Regions from separate parts of the Peribacillus sp. TH14 genome, predicted to be linked through region 1. Evidence: riboswitches for the same ligand, from Rfam matches in the RefSeq annotation. Region 1 holds a riboswitch; each other region holds the start of a gene.
The links. A riboswitch is a leader RNA that binds a small molecule or an ion and turns the genes downstream of it on or off. The one in region 1 is predicted to bind lysine.
Positions count from the first base shown of each region.

Region 1 (7,848 bases):
CTCCTTGGTTGCTCCATTTAGCAGTGTCATTGATGTTAATTTTCTTGTAACGTTCCATCAACTCAAGAATCTTGTTATCAGTTTCTTTCAACTTGTCATTGTAACGAACTACAGTAACATGCTGTGTCATCCACTCACCAAGTTCTTTGTGTAGAACATACGCGTTTTCATTACCATCAAGAGACATGACATCATTCCATTTTTCTTGTTGTTGTTTTTCGTAACCATCAAACAATGAAGAAGGAATAGACTCTGAAGTTTTATCAAGGCCTTCAATATATTTAACTGCATTCGGTCCAGCAACTGAACCACCATAGATTGCAGAAAGAAGTGAATTCGCACCTAAACGGTTACCGCCATGTTGAGAGTAATCACACTCACCTGCAGCAAATAAACCTTTAATGTTTGTCATTTGGTCATAATCTACCCAAAGTCCGCCCATAGAATAGTGAACTGCAGGGAAGATTTTCATTGGAACTTTACGAGGATCTTCACCCATGAATTTCTCGTAGATTTCAATGATTCCGCCAAGTTTGATATCAAGTTCTTTAGGGTCTTTATGAGAAAGATCCAGGTAAACCATGTTTTCTCCATTAATACCAAGCTTCATGTTCATACATACGTCGAAGATTTCACGAGTCGCGATATCACGAGGTACAAGGTTACCATAAGCAGGGTATTTTTCTTCTAGGAAATACCAAGGTTTTCCGTCTTTATATGTCCAGATACGTCCACCTTCACCACGAGCAGATTCACTCATTAGACGAAGCTTATCATCTCCAGGGATTGCAGTTGGATGAATTTGAATGAATTCACCATTTGCATAATTTACACCTTGTTGATAAACAATGGATGCTGCTGAACCTGTATTAATCATTGAGTTAGTTGATTTACCGAAAATGATTCCAGGACCACCGCTCGCCATGATGACAGCGTCGCCAGGGAATGATTTGATTTCCATTGAAGTCAAGTTCTGTGCTACGATACCGCGTGCTGTTTGGTCGTCATCGATAACAGCTCCAAGGAATTCCCAGCCTTCATATTTCGTTACAAGGCCTTCTACTTCATAACGACGAACCTGCTCGTCCAATGCGTAAAGTAATTGCTGACCAGTTGTTGCACCAGCAAATGCTGTACGGCTATGTTGAGTTCCACCGAAACGACGGAAATCAAGAAGACCTTCCGGAGTACGGTTAAACATTACGCCCATACGGTCAAACATATGGATAATCGATGGTGCTGCTTCGCACATCGCTTTAACCGGTGGTTGGTTAGCTAAGAAATCTCCGCCATAAACTGTATCATCAAAGTGGATATATGGAGAATCCCCTTCACCTTTTGTATTTACTGCCCCATTGATTCCGCCTTGGGCACAAACTGAGTGAGAGCGTTTAACAGGTACTAAAGAAAATAAATCTACCTGTTGTCCCAGCTCTGCTGCTTTGATCGTAGCCATTAAACCAGCTAGACCTCCACCAACGATAATAATTTTACCTTTACCCAATTCTGTCACTCCCTTATTTCCATTAGCAAAGCTATGTTTTTCCTAATACTTATAAATAAACTCTATCTTCTTATACGAAAGCGAAAATTGCGCTAACCCCTACATAAGAAAGAAGAACGAAAACGATCAAAGTAACGTAAGTCATGATTTTTTGCGATTTAGGTGAAACTGTTAGACCCCAGCTCACTGCAAATGACCATAATCCATTAGAGAAGTGGAAAATTGTCGAAATGACCCCAACTAAATAAAATGCAATCATAAATGGATTAGAGAAAATCTCTGCCATCATGTCAAAGTCAACCTCTGCACCTAATGCTGCTTGAATTCTAGTTGACCAAACATGCCAAACTAGGAAAATCAACGTAATGATTCCGCTTAGACGTTGTAAAAAGAACATCCAATTCCGGAAAAATCCAAATCTACCCAAATTATTTTTAGCAGTAAACGCGATATAAATCCCGTAAACTGCATGATAAATCAAAGGTAAGAAAATGATGAAGATTTCCAAGAAATAACGAAACGGTATGCTTTCTAAGAAATGTGCTGCTGAATTAAATGATTCCGGTCCCTTTGTTGCCATATAGTTGGTAACTAAATGCTCCAACAAAAACAGCCCGATCGGAATAACTCCAAGTAGTGAATGAAGTTTACGATTCCCAAACTCACGATTTTTTGCCACTAAGTGCCCCCCCTTAATTTGTGAAAAATCATGCAAAGATAAACTGGTGGCTACCTTTTATCTCCGCGTGAAAATAAAGTATAGAGTTTGAAACATCCCTATACTTTCTTACAATTATGTGACATGTCCATTTTACTCCTGACTTCTATGTGCGTCAAGAAAACGGATACAAGAATTCTCTTTTTCAGAATAGATTTTATTGGTTAAAATTGTATAATTTTTAATTGTCAAGATTATAACTTGGAGAAATTAGTAATTAATCTATTAATATCCCGGAATAATTTCTCATTTTTTCCCAATTACGATTGAAATAATAAAAAAACAGTATAATTTGCAAAAGAAAAACGTTTATAATAGATTTACAGAAAGAGGCGATAAACTATGAAAAAAAATATTGCTGCAGCGATAGAAGAAGAAGAACTTCAAACAGAAGAATCTCATGTTCCAGCTTTCGGCTACGAATTAATCCGAGAAGTTTTATTGAACGATATTCTCGGAAAAGATTCTAATCAAATTCTCTATTGGGCAGGTAAACAATTAGCGAGAAAATTCCCACTGAATGGCGAACAGGAAGTTGTTGCATTTTTCCAAAATGCAGGCTGGGGCCATCTTGAAATCATAAAGTTTTCGAAAACCGAGATGGAATTATCCTTAACAGGTGAAATAATCAGCCGTCGCTTAGATCTTCATCCTGACTGTCACTTCCAACTTGAAGCCGGTTTCCTTGCCGAGCAGTTTACACTGCAGAAAAAATTCTTAAGTGAATCGACAGAAGAAATCAAACGCCGTGCAAAAAAAGTGACATTTACCATTCAATGGGATCCTAGAGACCCAATCTAATGAGCCTAAAAACAGACTTACCCTTTTTATCGGAAGTCTGTTTTTCATTAGACTCCAAGCAATCAAACAAGCACTTTTGCATGCTGTCCTAATTTAAACGCTTCATGAAGTGCTTCGACTGCCTTCACCATTTCCTTTTCATTGACGACAGTTGAGACTTTAATTTCAGATGTGCTGACCATTTTCACTTGAATACCTGTGTTAGCCATCACTTCAAACATTTCGGCAGCCACTCCCGGATTAGATACCATTCCTGAACCGACGATAGACACTTTGGCCAATCCGCCCTCCGTTTCTATTCTATCGAATGCCAATTGGTCTTTATTTTTTTCTAGCACGTTTAAAACAGCTTCCGTATCTTCACTTTTTATGGAGAAAGAAAGGTTTGTTGTATCCTCTGCTGTCATGCTTTGGATAATAATGTCAACGTTTATTCGGTTTTTTGCAAGTGTCATGAAAATTGTGGATAATGATCCTAGTGATCGGGGCAAACCATTCACTGTGACCCTTGTAATACTGTCTTCAAAAGCAATACCGCGTACAATTAAATTTTCTTCCATAGTTGCTTCCTCCTCAATGGTAGTTCCTGCTTCTTTCTCCATACTCGAACGGACTTCAAGCGGAATCTGGTGGTTTTTCGCATACTCAACAGCTCTTGGATGAAGGACACCCGCCCCTAGATTGGCAAGTTCTAGCATTTCATCGTAAGAAATAGATTGCAGTTTTCGAGCATCTTTTATGTAACGTGGGTCTGTTGTAAATACACCCGTTACATCGGTATAAATATCACATCGGTCCGCATTTAATGCTGCAGCAATAGCCACTGCAGTCGTATCAGACCCGCCCCGCCCTAGTGTCGTGATTTCTCCATTTGCATCATTCCCTTGGAAACCTGCAACGACCACAATTTTCTTTGCCTGAAGCTGAGCTTGAATTCTCGAAGCATCAATGTTTAAAATCCGGGCATTCCCATGAACGGATTCTGTTTGCATGCCAGCCTGCCAGCCGGTGAAAGAAATAGCTTCACGCCCCGCTTCAATTAAAGCCATCGTTAACAGGGAAATCGTGACCTGCTCTCCAGTCGTCAATAACATATCCATTTCCCTCTTGCTTGGATTTTTGGAAATATCTTGAGCCATGTAAACTAATTCATCTGTTGTTTTCCCCATAGCTGAAACAACGACAACTACCTCATTCCCATTCTCTGCTTCCTCGATTACTCGATTGGCAACATTTTTGATTTTCTCGACACTACCGACGGATGTCCCGCCAAATTTTTGAACGATTAATGCCATCCTAATGCACCCTCTTTATCTTTTTTAGGCAATAAAAAAAGCAATGAGAAATATCTCATTGCTGTGATCACGTATTTAATACAGTAAACACAGTGAGATAGCTCTCCAGGGTATACCCCCTGACAATCCGCCATTTATTAAATGTCAGACCAGAAAAACAAGGCATGAGTCTTGTCCTCCTTCGGCGTTATCCCCTTTCAAAACCTTTCATCGAAGCTCATACTTCTCCAGGTTTTTACTCTTGAATTCCGCACCTCTATCAGCACTTTTAAGTTGTCTAGTTGAAAATTCCTTCTTATCATAGCATAGAGAAATGTAGGTAGCAAGATTATTCTTGCAATTTTCTAACGATTCCTTCAGCTACTCCTTTTGGCATGCCTGCCTCTATAATTTGTTCTACCGATGCCTCTTTAATTTTTTTCAATGAACCAAAATGCCTTAACAATTGCTTTCTTCGTTTTTCTCCGACTCCAGGTATATCATCAAGCTGCGAGTGAACCGCATTTTTCCCGCGTAGCTGGCGATGAAACGTAATCGCAAACCGATGCACTTCGTCCTGAATTCTTTGCAACAGATAAAATTCCTGGCTACGCGAATCAAGCGGTACCAGTTCCAGCGGATTGCCAATCATCAATTGCGATGTTCTGTGCTTTTCATCCTTAATGAGACCAGAAAGCGGAATATCAAGACCCAGTTCATTTTCTAAAATATCTCGAACAGCCTCCACATGACCCTTTCCACCATCAATAATGATTAAATCCGGAAGTGGCAGCCCTTCTTTTAAAACTCGTGAATATCTTCTGCGTACAACTTCACGCATCGATTCATAGTCATCGGGTCCCTGGACAGTTTTGATTTTATATTTGCGATACTCTCTTTTTTCCGGCTTACCGTCAATAAACACAACTAAAGCGGAAACCGGATCACTGCCCTGAATGTTCGAGTTATCAAAAGCCTCGATCCGATGCGGGGTATAGATGCCTAATTGCACCCCAAGATTTTCCACCGCATTGATCGTTCTTGCTTCATCCCGTTCAATCAAAGAAAACTTTTCCTGAAGGGCTATGGCAGCATTTTTATTCGCCAATTTAAGCATATCCTTTTTCGATCCCCGTTTTGGATGAATCGTCTTCACGCCAAGCAGCCCTTCAGCCATTTCCGCATCTACTGACTCTGGCAGCAAAATTTCCTTTGGTTTAAAGTGATTGGTAATCTCGTAAAACTGACCTAGGAATGTAAGAAGTTCCTGATCCGGTTCATCATACACTGGAAACAGGGAAACATCCCTTTCTATCAATTTCCCTTGTCGCACAAAAAATACCTGAACACACATCCAGCCTTTATCATAGGCATAGCCAAATACATCACGGTCGATAAAATCAGTCGTCATCATTTTTTGCTTCTCCATCGTGATATCGATGTGGGCAATTTTGTCACGGAACTCCTTTGCCCTTTCGAAATCAAGCTCTTCTGATGCCTCTAACATTTTTTCTGTCAGTTCTTTTTTTATCTCAGTATGGCCGCCGTTTAAAAATCGGTTGATATCATCCACCATTTTTTTATATTCCTGTTCCTCTACATCATACACACATGGAGCCAGGCACTGCCCGAGGTGGTAATAGAGACAAACGCGATCCGGTAGGGTATTGCATTTTCTAAGAGGATAGATGCGGTCGAGTAATTTTTTCGTTTCATTGGCCGCAAAGGCATTCGGATACGGACCGAAATATTTACCTTTATCTTTTTTGACTTTTCTCGTAATGATTAGACGCGGATGCCGTTCAGCAGTCAACTTGATGAATGGATACGTCTTGTCATCCTTCAGCATGATATTATATTTTGGATCATGTTTTTTGATTAAGTTTAACTCTAAAATGAGAGCCTCAATATTTGACGAGGTAACGATGTATTCAAAATCGTCTATCTCATTAACGAGTCGTAACGTTTTCCCATCATGGGAACCGGTGAAATAAGAGCGCACACGGTTTTTTAATACTTTCGCTTTTCCTACATAAATGATCGTTCCCTGACGATCCTTCATTAAATAACAACCTGGTTGATCGGGAAGAAGGGCAAGTTTATTCTTTATTTGTTGGTTCATACATTCAGCCTCCTGTTCTCCCTTTTTACAATTAATTATATATCAAGATAGCGAAAAAAGCTTCAAGTCCGCAGACTTGAAGCTTTTTTTAGCTAACTTAATATTAAGCGTGTTTTGCAATAAGTTCAGCAAGAGCTTCTTTAGGTTGGAAACCAACAACTTTATCTACTACTTCACCGTCTTTTAGGACGATTAATGTCGGAATGCTCATTACGCCGAATTTTCCAGCTGTTTCTTGGTTTTCGTCTACATCCACTTTTACGATTTTAGCTGTGTCGCCAATTTCAGTATCAAGCTCTTGAAGAACAGGAGCAATCATTTTACAAGGTCCACACCATGGAGCCCAGAAGTCTACAAGAACGACACCTTCGCTAGTATCAGTTGTGAAAGTTTGGTCAGTTGCATTTACAATAGCCATATATATATCCTCCTCAAATTTACTCAAATAACTAAAGACAGTATACCATTGTTACTAGAATCGATGCTAATATTTTGCTTCAGTGGTAGGATGTCCAAAAACAGAGTAAATATACAGGTTTCTTACCTCTTCCTGATAGCTTAATTATTAATTAAAAATACAACACACAAAAAAAAAAAAAGGCATTTATCAGTTAACTGTCAAATGCCTTGTTCCTTACCTATATTGTTTATACTTTAAATGCTTTCTATTACGCGTTCACTTTTAACTTTTTGAATTCTTCTGTTAGTAATGGAATGACTTCAAAAAGATCACCGACAATTCCATAATCAGCTACGTTAAAAATGTTAGCTTCTGGATCTTTATTGATGGCAACGATAACTTTAGAGTTGGACATACCAGCTAAATGCTGAATAGCTCCAGAAATTCCGCAGGCAATATATAGGTCTGGAGTAACAACTTTACCCGTTTGGCCGATTTGCAAAGAGTAATCGCAATAGTCTGCATCACATGCACCACGAGAAGCACCGACTGCACCGCCAAGAACTTGAGCAAGTTCCTTTAATGGTTCAAAACCGTCTTCACTTTTTACGCCACGTCCGCCGGCAATGACTACTTTTGCTTCTGAAAGGTCGACCCCTTCACTTGCTTTTCTCACAACATCTTTAATAATCGTACGCAAGTCTTTAATATCTACACTTAACGTAGAAACATCACCAGAACGGGACTCATCTTTCGGCAATGGTTCAATATTGTTTGGACGAACAGTTGCAAACACAATTCCAGCTGTGACAATTTTCTTTTCAAATGCTTTACCAGAATAAATCGGGCGAGTGAAAACGATGTTTCCGCCTTCTTCTTCAATAGAAGTAACATCGGAGATTAAACCTGATTCAAGCTTGCCAGCTAGTTTTGGCGCTAGATCTTTTCCTAGTGCAGTATGACCGAAGAAAATGCCTTCTGGTTTTTCCTGCTCTATGACAGCAAGCAAGCTTTGCGCATAACCATCTG
Region 1 covers NZ_JAEKEK010000001.1:3,581,158-3,589,005, reverse strand. The annotation lists gene sdhA (succinate dehydrogenase flavoprotein subunit) at 1-1,504, opposite strand, end outside; gene JFU50_RS17365 (succinate dehydrogenase cytochrome b558 subunit) at 1,575-2,183, opposite strand; gene JFU50_RS17360 (YslB family protein) at 2,565-3,023, shown strand; gene JFU50_RS17355 (aspartate kinase) at 3,086-4,318, opposite strand; lysine riboswitch at 4,409-4,585, opposite strand; gene uvrC (excinuclease ABC subunit UvrC) at 4,647-6,419, opposite strand; gene trxA (thioredoxin) at 6,523-6,843, opposite strand; gene JFU50_RS17340 (electron transfer flavoprotein subunit alpha/FixB family protein) at 7,088-7,848, opposite strand, start outside.

Region 2 (7,848 bases), 1.1 Mb from region 1:
TGAATACCGCGATATTGAAACGCTGAATTCTTATGAGGAACTTGTGAATTCGTGTGGATGGACAGAAGAGCGGATGCTAGAGGCCATTTACGCGCGCAGTCGAGATAATGCGAGGACACCTGTTCAGTGGAATGACTCAAGAAACGCGGGGTTTACAGCGGGAACTCCTTGGATCGGTGTCAATTCTAATTATCCGTTGATCAATGCAGAAAAAGCCTATAACGATCCGAATTCCATCTTTCATTTTTATAAAAAGCTTATTCAATTACGTAAAAAACATGAAATCGTCGTTTATGGCCGTTACGAACTACTATGGCCTGATGATGAACAAATATTTGCTTATACGAGAACACTTGATGAAGAAAAGCTGCTGGTGTTATGTAATTTCAAAGACTATGAAGCTTCCTATTCCATACCTGAAGGGTTAGATACAATGTCTGCTACACTGTTAATCGGCAATTATGAACAACTGCCGATTGAGGAAATTTCCGTTAAACCTCTGCGACCGTTTGAATGCCGTGTTTATCATTTGAATTGAACTACCCCCCACTTATCGACCTTACGGTCTGATTGAAGTGGGGGATTCCTAAGAACATTAGCCTATCGGCCAATTTTTAATTAGGCTATTCCCGTAGTTCCTACGGTTAGAAGCCTTATGGCTTCATTCATTAGATTGAGTCCTGCGTTAATATCTCGATCGTGGTGACTTGTTTTGCTTTTTATAATATCGACTATAGGAATCTGCTAAATTTTCCACCGATTTCTGTAAGGTAATACTGTCTACTTCTTTCAGGAAAGAATACTCTTTCTTTAAGCTGGAAGTTCTTTGATTGTTGCGTATTTATTCAGAAAAGAACCTTTCCATTCATTAGAGGATAATTGGCTGTTCTGCTTCATTTCTTCACAAATATACCAGTAGGCATCTTTCTCCTTTTGTTTGCCTAAAAAGAAGTTATAGACAAAACGGGAGCAGCCGATCGTTTTATTGATTAGAGCTAGTTGTTCTTTAGTTGGATAGATTCGAAATTTATAAGCTTTGTTTACGACCATTGGTTTCACCCCCTTATAGTTATTATTAACCATAGAACGTATGTTTGTAAAAAGATTACTTTGGCTTATGCCAACCTCGATTCATCTCCCCCTTACCGTTGTGCTCTCGCCCTTCACACGCTTGAAGAGGGAGTCTTCTGGTGGGAAATGATAAAAAAAGGACCTGATTCCTCTTGAAGAAGAAATCAGGTCCTTTTAAAACGCTTATTTTACTTTAAAATCACATTCCTCAAGTGGGATGATTTTAGTTTTATACTTAATTTTATAGCCGAACCATAGGGCGAAGAATAAGATCAGGCCAATGTAAGAAACAAACATTGAATTCCAATCAATCCCGCTGCTGCTGAAAGCTTGATAGCCTTGTCCAATGATAATGAAAATACATAGGACGAGCGCGAAAATCGGTCCAGTTGGGAATCCTTTAGCAAGGTATGGTAAAGCATTCAAATCAAGACCTTGAGCTACATAAGCTTTGCGGAATCGATAATGAGCAATCGCAATTCCAACCCATGTGACAAATCCGGCCATACCTGAAGCATTTAATAACCAGATATAAACAACACCGTCTCCAAAAAATGAAGCTAAGAAAGCGAGGCAACCAACTAAAGAAGTCGCGATAAGAGCATTCACTGGTACCCCTCTTTTATCGAGCTTGCCAAGGAATTTCGGAGCTTTTCCGTCGCGGGCCAAATCCCATAGCATACGAGTTGAAGCATACATGCCGGAGTTACCAGCAGAGAGCACAGATGACAATATAACTGCGTTCATGACCGATGCCGCAAACGCAAGACCTGCGCGTTCAAATACAAGTGTAAATGGACTGACGGCAACATCTTCGCTTAATAAACGTGCATCTGTGAACGGAATAATCATTCCAATTACAAAAATCGCAAGGATATAGAATAAAAGGATGCGCCAAAAAACGGACTTGATCGCTTTAGGGATATTTTTCTCCGGATTCTCACTTTCGCCGGCTGTAACTCCAAGTAATTCTGTTCCTTGGAAAGAGAAACCTGCTGCCATGAATACTCCTAGAATTGTGAAGAAGCCTCCATTAAATGGACCTTCTCCCATGGTGAAATTAGAAAAACCAATTGGGTCATTTCCCCCCAGGATTCCGAAAATCATTAGAAATCCAGTGATTAAGAAGATGATAACGGTCACGATCTTGATTAAAGCAAACCAGAATTCAGCTTCGCCAAATCCTTTAACAGACATATAGTTAAAAAGAAACATAATAATTAACGCAACGGCACTCCAGATAATGGACGAGCTGTCCGGGAACCAGAATTTCATAATTAGGACAACGGCAGCCAGTTCAGCTGCAATTGTGATGGCCCAGTTATACCAATAGTTCCAGCCAATCGCGAAGCCGAAAGATGGGTCGACGAATTTGGATGCGTAGACACGGAACGAACCGGCTACTGGCATGAATGCTGCCATTTCTGCAAGACTTGTCATTAAGTAATAAACCATGAAGCCAATGGCTGCGTATGCTGCCAAAGCACCTCCAGGCCCAGCGGTATGGATGGCACCGCCACTTGCTAAAAATAAACCTGTTCCAATCGTTCCACCTAATGAAATCATCATTAAGTGACGTGCTTTCAGGCTCCTTTTCAACTCAGTGGGATTTGATGTTGTTTGTGAATTTGACAATTGATGTTACACTCCTTTTTATTGGAAGGGAACGATATATAAAAAAACAGCAGTCGAAAAAGATCGACGGCTGTTTATAATAAACCCGTTTATCCTTCCGAAGATAGCTCCCCACGTTAATAAAACGTGACAGTGGTGTTCCTATTCGGTAACACCGCCAGCCTAGATATACAAGGACCATATCTAAACTTCGGCAACTTATCCTTTCAAACGGAGTCGTCAATTTTCCTGAATCTCGTCCGTACTACTTTTATAAGCCGCAGCCTCTAACTCATCGGTAAATGAGGAAGTATTCAATTTTCTTATACTAAATATATAAATCGTTGCGTCAACTTCTAGTCAACCTATACGATTTCAATATAAAGTTCAAACAATTACTTCTATGTCAGCAGGTCATTGAGTAAACTTTACTATATTAAAATTATAAAATAATCTTATAGATAGCGCAATGATTATTTTTCAAGGTTATTTTTTCCTAGTTTTTAAATGTATCACTTGAATTTGATGTTTAAATGTTTGTCATTTAAACATCTTTTATTTGGATAATTAAGATAATTCAAATAGTTTTTCGTTTCATAAGAGTATAATCTAATTTTACATGTCTGATAACTTCAGGATTTTCAAATAGATCAACAGCCATTTTGCCAATCCAATCAAGCGGTAAGGAAACGGTTGTGATATCGAGCATCTCACTGAGGCTATCATTATTAAAACCTAGAATGGCCACGTCTTCTGGTACTTTCATTCCGAATTTGTTGGCAGTAAGAATGAATCCGGACGCGGTGTCATCATTAGTAATGATGATAGCCTCTGGTTTATCTATCATAGAATTCCAATCTTGGAACAATTTTTCACCATCTTTGATGTGATAACTGCCTTCAAACAGCCATTCTTTTTTATTTAAAAGATGATACTTATTCATAATATCGTTAAACGCCTTTGTACGAAGGGAGCTGTTTCTGCTCTTTTTTCGCCCGAGGCTGTATCCGATTTTCTTATATCCTTTAGCAACCACGTATTCAAGTGCAGAGGAAAAAGCGGCATAGTGATCAATGCTTATGGACGATAATTCAGCCTGGGCTGTATCTTCACATAAGATAATTGGTCCATATTTTTGATAGTCCAAGAGGACTTTCATTTCTGAAATTCTTGAACAAACGATAATGCCATCGAGTTGCTTCATTTGTAACATATTCAATGCCTGAATTTCTTTTTCTCTTTCATATTGTGTTTGAAAGATGACTATATGATAGCCGATAGCATTGGCTTGTTTTGTAATTCCTTGCACGATTGCTCCGTAATAGGGGTGATTGGTGAATGGAATGATGACGCCGATTAGATTCGTTTTGCCTTTTGAAAGATGAATGGCGTTGATATTTCTCGAATAGTTTAATTGGTCAATGGCCTGTAAAACACTCTTTCTTTTTTCAGGACTAACATATGGGTGATTATTCATTACACGAGACACTGTGGAGACGGACACACCTGCATATTGAGCAATTTCTTTAATATTTGTCATAGGATCACCGTTTTTTCTTTTTTTTTATTGTATCGTATGAAACCCATTTCAGAGCAAGAGGCGAGAATAAGAGAACTAAAGATTTCTTTATTCAGGGTCTTGTTCTGGTATGGGTTTCATCCTTTAAGATTGAAAAAAGTCTTAGAGGAGGAGATTAGGATGGTCCAAACTTTACTCTGTCTGATCGTACTATGCGGTATCGAATTGGGATTAGCTTACTTCGCAGTATATTTGAAGTCGGAAAAATGAATGGAATGTTGACGGCTTATAACTTCGCTTGATAATAAAGAACGAAGATCGCCCATGAGCCCAGATGAATGAACAATAGAATGCCAAGGACAGCTGCAACAGAGAGCTTCACTCCAAAAAGCAATAACAAGAAAAAAAAGCACGTCCCAATAATTGGGAAAAACCAACTGGATGCCCGTGCTCTAGTTCGGATGAGGTCAAATCGTTCATCTAATCCCCGTTGCTTGGCGGCGGCACGGCGTCCCCACCATAATCCAGTCAGTCCGCAAATAATCCCAAGCGTGATTCCTAAAAAGGCCCCCCAGTTAAAATCCTCCATCATAACTCCTCCTCAAATATAAATATATCTTCAATGGCCAGTTGAAACACTTTCGCTAGCTTGTAAGCAAGCTTGATGGAAGGGTCGAATCTTCCTGTTTCTATAGAAATAATCGTCTGTCGGGACACGCCTGTAAGTTCGGACAGCTTTTCTTGTGTAAGTTGATGCGCTTTGCGTAGTTCCCGAATGTTATTTTTCAAATTCTTAAACTCCTTTCAGAAATGTAAAGCTAGCTTTACGTAAAGTATACTTTACAAATTGAAAATGTGTAAATAATTTTCATTCGACAAAATCCTATGATAAAGAATAGTGGTCAAAGATAAAAATGTTGCACTTTTTTAGTACATTTGTGTATAGTATAAAATAAGTTGTGTACGGGAAACTTTTTAGCATTTACGACAATGTGATAGACAGAAAAAAAATTTGAGCTAAATTTTGCGCTTGGTAAACATTTTTAGGAAGATGAAAAAGGGAGGGAATAAGGATGGGGTTTTTAAAAACTATTGGTGGCGTACTTGCTGCTGTGATCATTTTAGCGGGATGCGGAAATGATACGACTGAACAAGATAAAGGCAATAGCAAGTTAAATGTCGTCGCAACAACGGGGATGATTGGGGACTTGGTTGAGAATATTGGCGGTAAACATGTGGAGGTCACTAGTTTAATGGGACCGGGAGTCGATCCCCATCTTTATAAGGCAACACAGGGTGATGTGAAGACACTGGATTCAGCTGACATGATTTTTTATAACGGCGTGCACCTTGAAGGGAAAATGACAGATATCTTTGAAATGATGAGCAAGGATAAACCGACGATTGCGGTAACGGAGGATTTCAAGGAGGAACAACTTCGTAAAGTAAGTGCAACGGAACATGATCCGCATGTTTGGTTTGATGTAAAGCTCTGGATGGTTGCAGCGGAAGCGGTAAAAAAAGAGTTAATTGCCATTGATCCTGACCATGAAGCAAGTTATCTAGAAAATTATGAAGCTTATGTTCTGCAGTTAAAGGAACTTGATAAATATGTACAGGGTGAAATAAATAAAATACCAGAAGATCAGCGAGTGCTCGTTACGGCACATGATGCATTTGGATATTACGGCAAGTCATATGGATTGGAAGTAAGAGGGCTACAGGGGATTAATACGCTATCGGAATATGGGTCAAAAGATGTGACTGATATGCGGAATTATCTTGTGAAGAATAAAATTAAAGCAATATTCATAGAGTCTAGCGTGCCAAGGAAGGCTATTGAGGCGGTTATTCAAGGAGCTGAAAAGCAAGGTCACAAAGTGAAAATCGGTGGTGAACTATTCTCGGATGCGATGGGGGAAAAAGGCACTGAAGAAGGAACATATATCGGTATGGTCCGTCATAATACAGATACCATTGTTAATGCTTTGAAATAAGGGGGAGAAAGAATGTATCAGGCAGCTCTGAAGGTAGAAAATTTAACGATAGCTTATCATAAAAAACCGGTTGTCGAAGATGTCTCATTTGAGGTGCCAGAAGGGAATCTAATCGGTATCATAGGTCCAAATGGAGCTGGGAAATCCACATTAATAAAGGGGATACTCGAACTGATTCCTAAACTATCCGGGGAAGTCACAATCAGTGGATCTTCCTATAAATCGATGAGGAAGAGTATAGGCTATGTACCACAGAGGGAGTCAGTAGATTGGGATTTCCCAACCAATGCGCTCGATGTCGTGATGATGGGCAGGTATGGTCACCTCGGCTGGTTAAAGCGACCAGGAAAGGCTGAAAGACATAAGGCAATGGAATGCTTGGATAAAGTGGGGATGGTTGAATACGCTAACCGGCAGATAAGCCAGCTCTCAGGCGGGCAGCAGCAACGGATTTTTCTAGCTCGTGCTTTAGCACAAGAAGCGGATATTTATTTTATGGATGAACCATTTGTAGGGGTAGATGCAGCAACAGAGAAAGCGATCATTCAATTGCTGATGGAATTGAAGGAAAAAGGCAAGACAGTTCTTGTTGTGCACCATGATTTATCAACAGTAAAGGAATATTTTGATTGGACGATGCTGTTGAATAAAAAGGTTATGAAAATTGGACCGACAAAAGAGGTATTTATCCCCGAATACTTACAGGAAACATACGGGGGCCGCTTAGCGATATTATCAGATGCACAGTCCGGTCTATTATTAAAATGAGGTGTACATGATGAATTTACTGGATATTATTAATGATCCGAATACACGGTGGATTCTGCTTGGCACGATGTTCCTCGGATTAAGCAGTGGAGTCATCGGCAGTTTTGCCTACCTCAGAAAGCAGTCTTTGCTTGGTGACACGCTCGCACATGCGGCATTGCCAGGAATTTGCGTTGCTTTTATATTAACTGGGGTGAAATCTACTTCCTTCTTTCTAATAGGAGCAGCCTTGGCTGGTTTAGTGGCAGTTTTCCTAATCAGCGTACTTACGAGGTACAGTAAGATCAAGCAAGATGCTGCACTCGGAATTGTGTTATCTTCATTTTTTGGTTTTGGAATTGTGTTACTTACGCAAATCCAGCAGAGTGAATATGGAAACCAGAGTGGATTGGATACATTTCTATTTGGGCAGACTGCATCAATGGTCATGTCGGATGTCTATATGATGATGACTGTTTCCTTTATACTCATCTTCACTTGTACCGTGTTTTTTAAGGAATTTAAATTACTGTCCTTCGACCCGGGATTTGCTAAGGGAATAGGTTTACCGGTTGTTTTTCTAGACTATTTCATTATGATGCTGATCGTGGCGGCCGTGGTCATCGGTATTCAAGCAGTAGGAGTTGTATTGATGGCATCTTTACTCATTACTCCGGCTGTTTCTGCTAGGTACTGGACAGAGCGGCTGCATATCATGGTTATCCTGTCTGGAATATTCGGTATGCTGAGCGGTGTATCAGGTACGTTAATCAGTACATCGGTCAATAATTTGCCGACAGGTCCATTAATTGTCTTGTCCGCGACGGTATGGTTTTTCTTTTCCATGCTTTTTGCTCCTAAACGTGGGGTTCTTTCAACTGTATGGAGAAGGCTATCAAC
Region 2 covers NZ_JAEKEK010000001.1:2,493,546-2,501,393, forward strand. The annotation lists gene JFU50_RS12005 (glycoside hydrolase family 13 protein) at 1-538, shown strand, start outside; partial or broken gene JFU50_RS12010 (helix-turn-helix domain-containing protein) at 698-1,050, opposite strand; gene JFU50_RS12015 (amino acid permease) at 1,255-2,706, opposite strand; lysine riboswitch at 2,803-2,983, opposite strand; gene JFU50_RS12020 (LacI family DNA-binding transcriptional regulator) at 3,263-4,225, opposite strand; gene JFU50_RS12025 (hypothetical protein) at 4,491-4,793, opposite strand; gene JFU50_RS12030 (helix-turn-helix transcriptional regulator) at 4,793-4,993, opposite strand; gene JFU50_RS12035 (metal ABC transporter solute-binding protein, Zn/Mn family) at 5,278-6,201, shown strand; gene JFU50_RS12040 (metal ABC transporter ATP-binding protein) at 6,214-6,969, shown strand; gene JFU50_RS12045 (metal ABC transporter permease) at 6,977-7,848, shown strand, end outside.
Region 2: linked by a shared signal. The riboswitch ahead of JFU50_RS12015 (amino acid permease) and the one ahead of JFU50_RS17355 (aspartate kinase) in region 1 are both predicted to bind lysine.

Region 3 (7,848 bases), on a different contig from region 1:
TTCCGAGCCACCATACCTGTTGAGGGATCCGACCATACACCTGGATTTTATCAGGAATGGTGGAATCATCCCCATACTCACGGTGGAGAAGTTTGTGGATCAGGAGTCTGGGGACTCATGGCTCCACAAAGCCCAGAAAAAGATCGTCGTTTAACATCGTGGTACTATAGCCAAGGGGCTCCAGGTGTATTTAAAGGAGACCTATATTTTTATAGTGTAGATCATGATTTACGTGGAAAGCTCCATCAAATTGACACGAATAAATGTCCAGTATATATGCTGACAGGAGAATATGACTATCTTTCAACACCTGAAGACTCTAAACGTACGTCTGAACAAATACCAGGAGCCAAGTTTGTAGAAATGAAAGGTATTGGTCATTTCCCAATGAGTGAAAACCACGAAGTATTTGTTAAATACTTGGAAGATGTTCTTCAAGATATCTTAACCAAAGAAAATACTTTAGTATAAAAAATAAAAATAAAGAGGCCATCACAAAGTCTGTTTCAAACGAATCATGACATCATACAGGAGAGACGAAAAGTCTCTCCTCTCTTTTTTATCCTTAATCGATGTTTTCTCTAATTCACTTAACACAGGACATTCTTTAGGCTGTGCGTATCCATGAATTGAACCAAAAAACAACATCGGAATGGTAATAATCAATATATATAGCATTTTCATAAAACTCACCTCAGAAGTTATCTTTCCTAATTTTAAGAAAAATAGTCCAGTTTTTGAGGTGTAATAGCTCAATTTTATTCAACTAATCTGCCCCTTTAGTTCATTAAGCAAAAAGGCCACCAAATGGCAGCCCCGGTTCTCAACTAACGCACCCGATAGTTCAACAACATACTCTTTCGTAAAAGAAAAATGAATCGGGCGGCTTTTTGGGGTTCGATTTCCCAAAATGGTGCCCTAAAGCTTCTGTCCCACTAGCTTTATTCTGCCCTAACTACGCTTTCGAAATTACTTTTGTGGGATCCGTCACAAAAAGGTTTATTATCGGAAAGTCCACATCTGCATAGGGAAAAGGCTTCTTTTGTTTCAATATTATTCCCTTCACCATCGACTAGCTCTACATTCCCTGATACACGTAATGAACCATTATCATTAACTTTAATAGTAGCTATAATAAATCACCTCTTTTTTAAAACATTTTTGCCATGGGGGAATAACTTTAAACGATAAATAAGTTCTACTTCCTCAATATTATTTGATTGACATCCTGCAATTACCAAAAGAAGAAGTGTTATACCAATAAAAACACACCACATTTTATCGCCCTCCCCCTTATTTTTAGAGGATATTACTTTAAAAAGTTCCAAAAACTTTATTCTACTAACCTGATCCTTTAGTCGCATAAGAAAAAGCAATCCTTCTTAATGAAGAATCGTACCCGTTAGTTAAGGAATCGACTTTTTTTACTTCTTCTTAATGAACTAACGCACCCGTTAGTTCATTAAAAAAGTATCAAACTTTATTTCATATCTACACAAACACCATTTACTGTATCTTTTAGTATTATGGCTCGTGTAGCGTTTGTGAACTTACTAGTCAATTCAGTTAACTTCACTTCTTTTTCTGGAAAAAAGGGCAGTGGTAAAGATCAATTTTAGTAAATTATACAAAAATATTTAGATATTAATTTATTTTAGAAACTTTTCATATAAAAAGCTACCCACTAAGAGTGGGTAGCAAGTAATACAAGTTATTTGAAAACAATTTGTAGTTTTCCATATACTTTGCCAGAAGAGTATCCATCTTTCACATCAACATAAAATTTACCTATTTTCATACCTGTGAATAATGTCTTTCCACCTGCTAAGCTATGATAGCCTGTGCACTTTCCAGTACTAGCATTGCAGATACGAGACCATACGTTACTATAATTAGTCAATAACTTACTTCCAGAAGAAGTCTTTAAATAGATTGGGGAAACTAGTTCTACCTCTAAGTCACTACCATTGTTAGGATTTCCAATTTCACCATCCCATTTTCCATCTTCTGTTTGAAAAGAATACTGAGGAACACTTGCTTGAGCAGAAGAAGTACCTAATACCATTCCACCTACCAGAACTAACACAAAGGTACTTAAGATTGAAAATAAGTTTTTTATGTTATTTCCTCCTCCAATCTTTATCCCTTTTATAATATCAGAATAAACTGATTATTAAAACGATTAAAAATGACTATAGCTTATTAGATTCAAACATCTTTTGGTTGCGTCATCTTCATCGTTTTAACAGTTCTAATCACTACGTTTGTTGAACTCCCTCGGTATGATAGCTATAGCTCTCGAATACTCACTTAGTAGAATATGGAGTTTTCTATTACTCCTTTATTTAACTATGCCTCCACGAAGCCAAAATGATCTGAACTCATTGCTTTTAACCGTTAATATATTTTCAAGGGTTATGAAATCCTGCGAATGAATAAATAAGGGGAGTTTTTTCATTTGTATTAATTTCCATTATTTTCTTTTCAATAACAAGGTTCTGATAGTTTCCGCCATACCGTAAAAAGTAAAAAAGCCCAGCCCATTACAAGCTAAGCAGATTTCCGTTTTGATGTCTGTACCCCAATTTCAGCTTAGACTGATACTGATGGTGGTTCTGGTGGTTCTGGTGGGATTGGAAGCTGTGGAGGACGCTGATTGTAGCTTTTGTTATACCATCCCATATATACAACACTCCTTTTTCTACTATATATATGGGATGAAAAAATACATGCTTGTCCAAATTACCTAAGTTCAGTGCTTTTATCTTATCGAGTCTTCTATTGAAAAAAAACCTCTCAAAAATTCGTTCCAATAGAGTACCCCAATAGGAACGTTTTCGAAATCCATTTAAATCAAAGTTACAACCTTATCCTTATTTCAAATGAACATTTGTAAATTTAGAGTACACCCATAGTGGACGATTAAAAAGGCATGTTGTAGTGGTTTTTGTTTGTAAAATATAAGTTATATAATAAATGGAGTTAGATAAAGAGATTGAAAGAGAGAATTTAATTAATAAATGTGAAGAAGCCGTTTAAAGAAGGATATTCAGCAAAGACCCTAGCCTATTGTTGAAAAGATCAAAACTAGTTTCCACCTGATCTTAAAGCAAGATTTCTTGAATCTGAGATTGAACTATTTGAAAACGCTGAATTACTTCTCGGTTTACCGGAATATAAAGTGAGTTTACCAGGAGGTAGTTGTGCCTCACAAAATGATATCTTTGTTTTAGCAAAAGCGATAAAGAATTTGTAGATTACGAAAAGTTTGTTTCTCTCTTTGGGCTACGGGCCTTAAAAAGCCGTATAATAGCTCCCGTTACTATTAATGGAATTGACTTGTATTTTGGGTGGATACGTGGAGATTAGAAGTTTCTTTCATATTAATTTTTTGAATAGTTCATATCGGTTTGCATTCAATTATAGTCGTGATTATGGTACTTTTTTAAGTGCTGTGGAAAAATGGTAGATTAAATTCGAAATTAAAGAAACCCTGGGGAGGTTATCCAATCCCCCTAAAGGCTGGAATAAAGAAATTACGCTTACTAGCTGGAATCGAAAGAACTAAAATATAATTTGTGTGATTGCAATCCTGAGCAATAGGATTGGGAAGAGGCCCAACGTAACGGTTGAGGAGTCAAGAATATTTTTTTAATCAAACGATTGATTAAATTGAGGAAAAGCCTATTTTAAAGCGTTCTTTAGATAAGAAAAGAGGGTGACTGATGAAATCTCTTTTTTTTCTTCTAAATCTTTTAAAATACCGGACTTTGCTTACAATCGGAACCCAAACATTCCCCCAAGTACATACACAATGGGAACCTCTCGAAAGCCTTTTACTCTTCCTCTCTTACAAATATATATATCTGATTGAGAAACAACGCTAACCGTTTACATGAGGGGCCTATATGACCCTTTATCGAAAGGTGAACCAAAGCGATTAGAAAAACCTCGTTGAAATCCAGCGAGGTTTTTTATTTATCTATATACATTTTCTGTAATCTACTTTGCGGTATATCGTAGCTTAGCTCCCTCTACCTCTTTTTTAACGGGGATTTTCAGTATCAATCTTTTTCTCTTTTTTTGACTTAACCTATCGCCTCCTTTCGAAGTGAATTTTGAAAATTAGTAGTTTATTTACATATATTTGTAAATTACTAAATTCACTTTCCTTTTCATTTTTTCACTTTAGTTTTTATCTTAATAAATCTTCACGTAAAATAAACTGAGCCAGTTCCTCCATTTGATCTGAAATTGCCCGATCACTTTCTAGAGGAGGGCAAATTAGACGGACTTTCTCTAAATAGTCTCTAGTTGCCTGTGCCAATTGATTTTCAGCTTTTTCCAGATAGATAGCTTGAGAAGCACAAATCATTTCAATCGCTATAACTCTAGCAGAATTGTGAATGATTTCCCGAGCTTGACGGGAGCCAATTGTACCCATGCTGACATGATCTTCCTGGTTTGCCGATGTTGGAATGGAATCAACACTTGCGGGATGTGCCAATACCTTATTCTCGGAAACTAGTGAAGCCGCTGCATATTGAGCAACCATCAAGCCGCACTCTAAACCAGGATTGACAGCTAAGAAAGGTGACAACCCGCTTAGTTGCGGATTTACAAGCCTTTCTGTTCTTCGTTCAGAAATATTCGCCCACTCAGCTGCAGCTACTTTCAAAAAGTCCATTGAAAGCGCAATCGGCTGGCCATGGAAATGACCTCCTGAGATGATTTCTCCACTTTCTAAAACAATCGGATTGTCAGTGGCGGAGTTCATTTCTACTTTTAAACGTTCCTCAACATAATTAAATGCTTGCCAAGATGCTCCGTGTACTTGCGGGATACAGCGGATGGAATAGGCATCTTGAATGCGTACTTCCCCTTGGCGTGTAATCCTTCTACTGCCTTCCAGCCAATTTCTCATTCTTGAAGCCACGAATTCCAGCTCCGGATGGGGACGGACAGCTAGTAATTCGCTATCAAAGGCAGATATAACCCCATTAAGCGCTTCCATTGTTAACCAAGCTGCCATATCAGCTGCTAGGTCGACACGCTCCGCTTCATTAAGCGCAAGCACCCCGACACCAGACATTGCCTGAGTTCCGTTTATTAATGCAAGGCCTTCTTTCGCTTCTAAAGAAACCGGTTTCAATCCAGCCCTTTTTAGTGCTTCCTTACCCTGAAGAATTTCCCCCTTGTATTCTGCTTTACCTTTGCCAACTAGAACGATGGCAATATGAGAAAGCGGTGCGAGGTCTCCGCTAGCACCGACTGAACCTTTACAAGGTACAACCGGGTGAACTCCAGAAACAAGAATTTTTAGCTCACCTGGTAGTCGGGGCAGACGGCCGATCCTCTATTATTCGCAAGCTGGTAAAAAGTGAACTCAAAATAAGTATTCCGGCAACAGTAGGCATCTATTTCGGGTATTTCTCTGGATTTCGCCACGATAATGTCCCTAAATTTGAAGTATACAAGATAAAAGATAATACAGCCATTCTCTTTCCGACGAATGATGATTTATATGTTATTGTCGGCATTTTGCCATTAGAAAATAAGGAATTGATAGAACGGTTGAAATTAAATCCGGAAAGCTGTCTACGCAATCTCTTAACAAATAACTTTCCGAATACAACAATTGGGGTGCGATTGAAAAATGCAGAACTAGTAGAACCGGTCAAAGGCATTCTCGGATATGATAATTACTGGTATAAAGGAATGGGAAAAGGATGGGCGTTGGTTGGAGATGCAGTTTGTTTTAAAGATCCTGGCATGGCACAGGGTATCCATGATGCTATATGTGGAGCACGTATATTATCTAATATTCTATCAAAATATAAGGGACAATCCGATCAATCAAATCAAATGGCTGAAGAATATCAAAAGGCAATAGAAGATGAGTTTATGGTTCGGTTTCACATGGGATGCCAAATTTCAAAGAATGAACGAATATCTGAACAACAGGATGCTGTCAACAAGCTAATCAGTTCTCATCCAGAGGCTATAGAGAAGTTTTTAGGGATTTACAATTACGCAAACGAGCCCGCTGTTTTAGAAAAAGAACTCGCACGAATTATGCAGTCGATCTAGCAATGATTTTTAGAAATTAAGTGATTCAAGTTCAAAAATAATTCGCTATAAACATAGAGCAACAATATGCTGTTAATTTTAAGATTGGACAACTATCTCAACCAAATTATAAATCAGTTTAATCTCATTTTAGATAGCGTTTACTCTTTGGTAAAGTTGCCCGATTACACAATACAGCTTAAAGAATCAATGGAGTTCTACTTACAATTGAAGCGATTCGTTTTCTTGCTTCCCAAACTTCACGGATTTTCATATCTTTTCTTTCCTTTGTTAGTTTTGTATTAGTCATGTTGTCCTCCCCTCCTTGATCAATATTATTGGTATTCATAAGATAAATACTAATTCCTTCTATTTCCTTCTATAAGATATATCAATTGTAAAACTGACTATAAAGGTGAAACTTTTCAAACTGTTTGTTTTATAAAACTATTAATCTGTTGAGTTTACATAATAGAGGAATCCAGCCCAATACCTTAGCCATTTCCATCGATTATCCATGTATTCTCAAAAAAATATTTCTAAATTGGCCTTGCAATAGAAAGGATTTCCTGTTATATTACAGTCAATTAAATATTTTCTTACTTCATACTTTTTGAAGTGAGGATAGAGGAGCAAAGACCATTAGTACACATTTTGAGGAGAATGAGATCCTATGACTATTGTGGAAAGGGGAATTTGCCGAAGCGGAAAGAATCTCATGTTCTTGAAGCTGGTTCTGCTGTTGAATAAATACAGAACTGTCATATAGGAAACTATATGGAGGGCTATCTTACGCGCCGAAACGATTCTTTTTTATTAAATATTGTTTCTACTGCAGCAGCGAATCCTCGTTGTTGCTTTTTTGCGTTTGCTCCTGAATGGCCCTAACCACCTCTGAATTTTTTAAAAAAATTATACTAAAGGGTGTGAAATTATGAATTTTGGCCAAGTTTTAACTGCAATGGTTACCCCGTTTAATCATAATAATGAGGTTGATTTTAATGCTACGAGAACTTTAGTAAATTATTTAATTGCTAATGGTTCTGATGGATTAGTTATAGCTGGTACAACTGGAGAGTCGCCTACATTAACAGCAGAAGAAAAAGTAGATTTATTCAAATTTGTTGGGGAAGTTGTCGATGGAAGAGTTCCAGTTATAGCTGGAACTGGCTCAAATAACACGAAAGCTTCGATTAGCTTAACAAGACAAGCAGAGGCAGCAGGAGTCGATGGAATTATGCTCGTCACCCCATACTATAACAAGCCGTCTCAAGAAGGATTATTTCAGCACTTTAATGCAATTGCCCAATCAACATCATTACCGGTAATGCTTTATAATATTCCAGGACGAAGTGTTGTAAACATGTCAGTAGAGACGATTGTTAGTCTCTCAAAGATTAACAATATTGTCGCAGTAAAAGAAGCAAGTGGTGACTTAGATGCCATGGCACAAATCATAAGCAAATCCTCTAGTGATTTTACGTTGTACAGCGGCGATGATGGGTTAACATTACCTGTTTTAGCTATCGGTGGAACAGGCATTGTTTCGGTTTCTTCACACATCATTGGTAATGAAATGCAAGAAATGATCAATAGCTTTAAAAATGGTGATGTCCATGGTGCTGCTTCTACACATCGTAACCTTCTTCCAATTATGAAAGCATTATTTGCTGCATCAAACCCATCACCGGTAAAATCAGCATTAAATATGCGAGGATTAAATGTTGGAGGTGTCCGCTTACCATTGGTCCCTTTAAACAATGAAGAAAAAATAGCTCT
Region 3 covers NZ_JAEKEK010000002.1:360,833-368,680, forward strand. The annotation lists gene JFU50_RS29690 (alpha/beta fold hydrolase) at 1-471, shown strand, start outside; gene JFU50_RS29695 (hypothetical protein) at 493-684, opposite strand; gene JFU50_RS30505 (hypothetical protein) at 763-909, opposite strand; gene JFU50_RS29700 (CDGSH iron-sulfur domain-containing protein) at 942-1,136, opposite strand; gene JFU50_RS29705 (hypothetical protein) at 1,712-2,065, opposite strand; partial or broken gene JFU50_RS32130 (DUF6946 family protein) at 3,104-3,256, shown strand; partial or broken gene JFU50_RS32135 (DUF6946 family protein) at 3,241-3,369, shown strand; gene JFU50_RS29710 (HAL/PAL/TAL family ammonia-lyase) at 4,196-5,353, opposite strand; partial or broken gene JFU50_RS29715 (NAD(P)/FAD-dependent oxidoreductase) at 5,296-6,090, shown strand; lysine riboswitch at 6,687-6,865, shown strand; gene dapA (4-hydroxy-tetrahydrodipicolinate synthase) at 7,004-7,848, shown strand, end outside.
Region 3: linked by a shared signal. The riboswitch ahead of dapA (4-hydroxy-tetrahydrodipicolinate synthase) and the one ahead of JFU50_RS17355 (aspartate kinase) in region 1 are both predicted to bind lysine.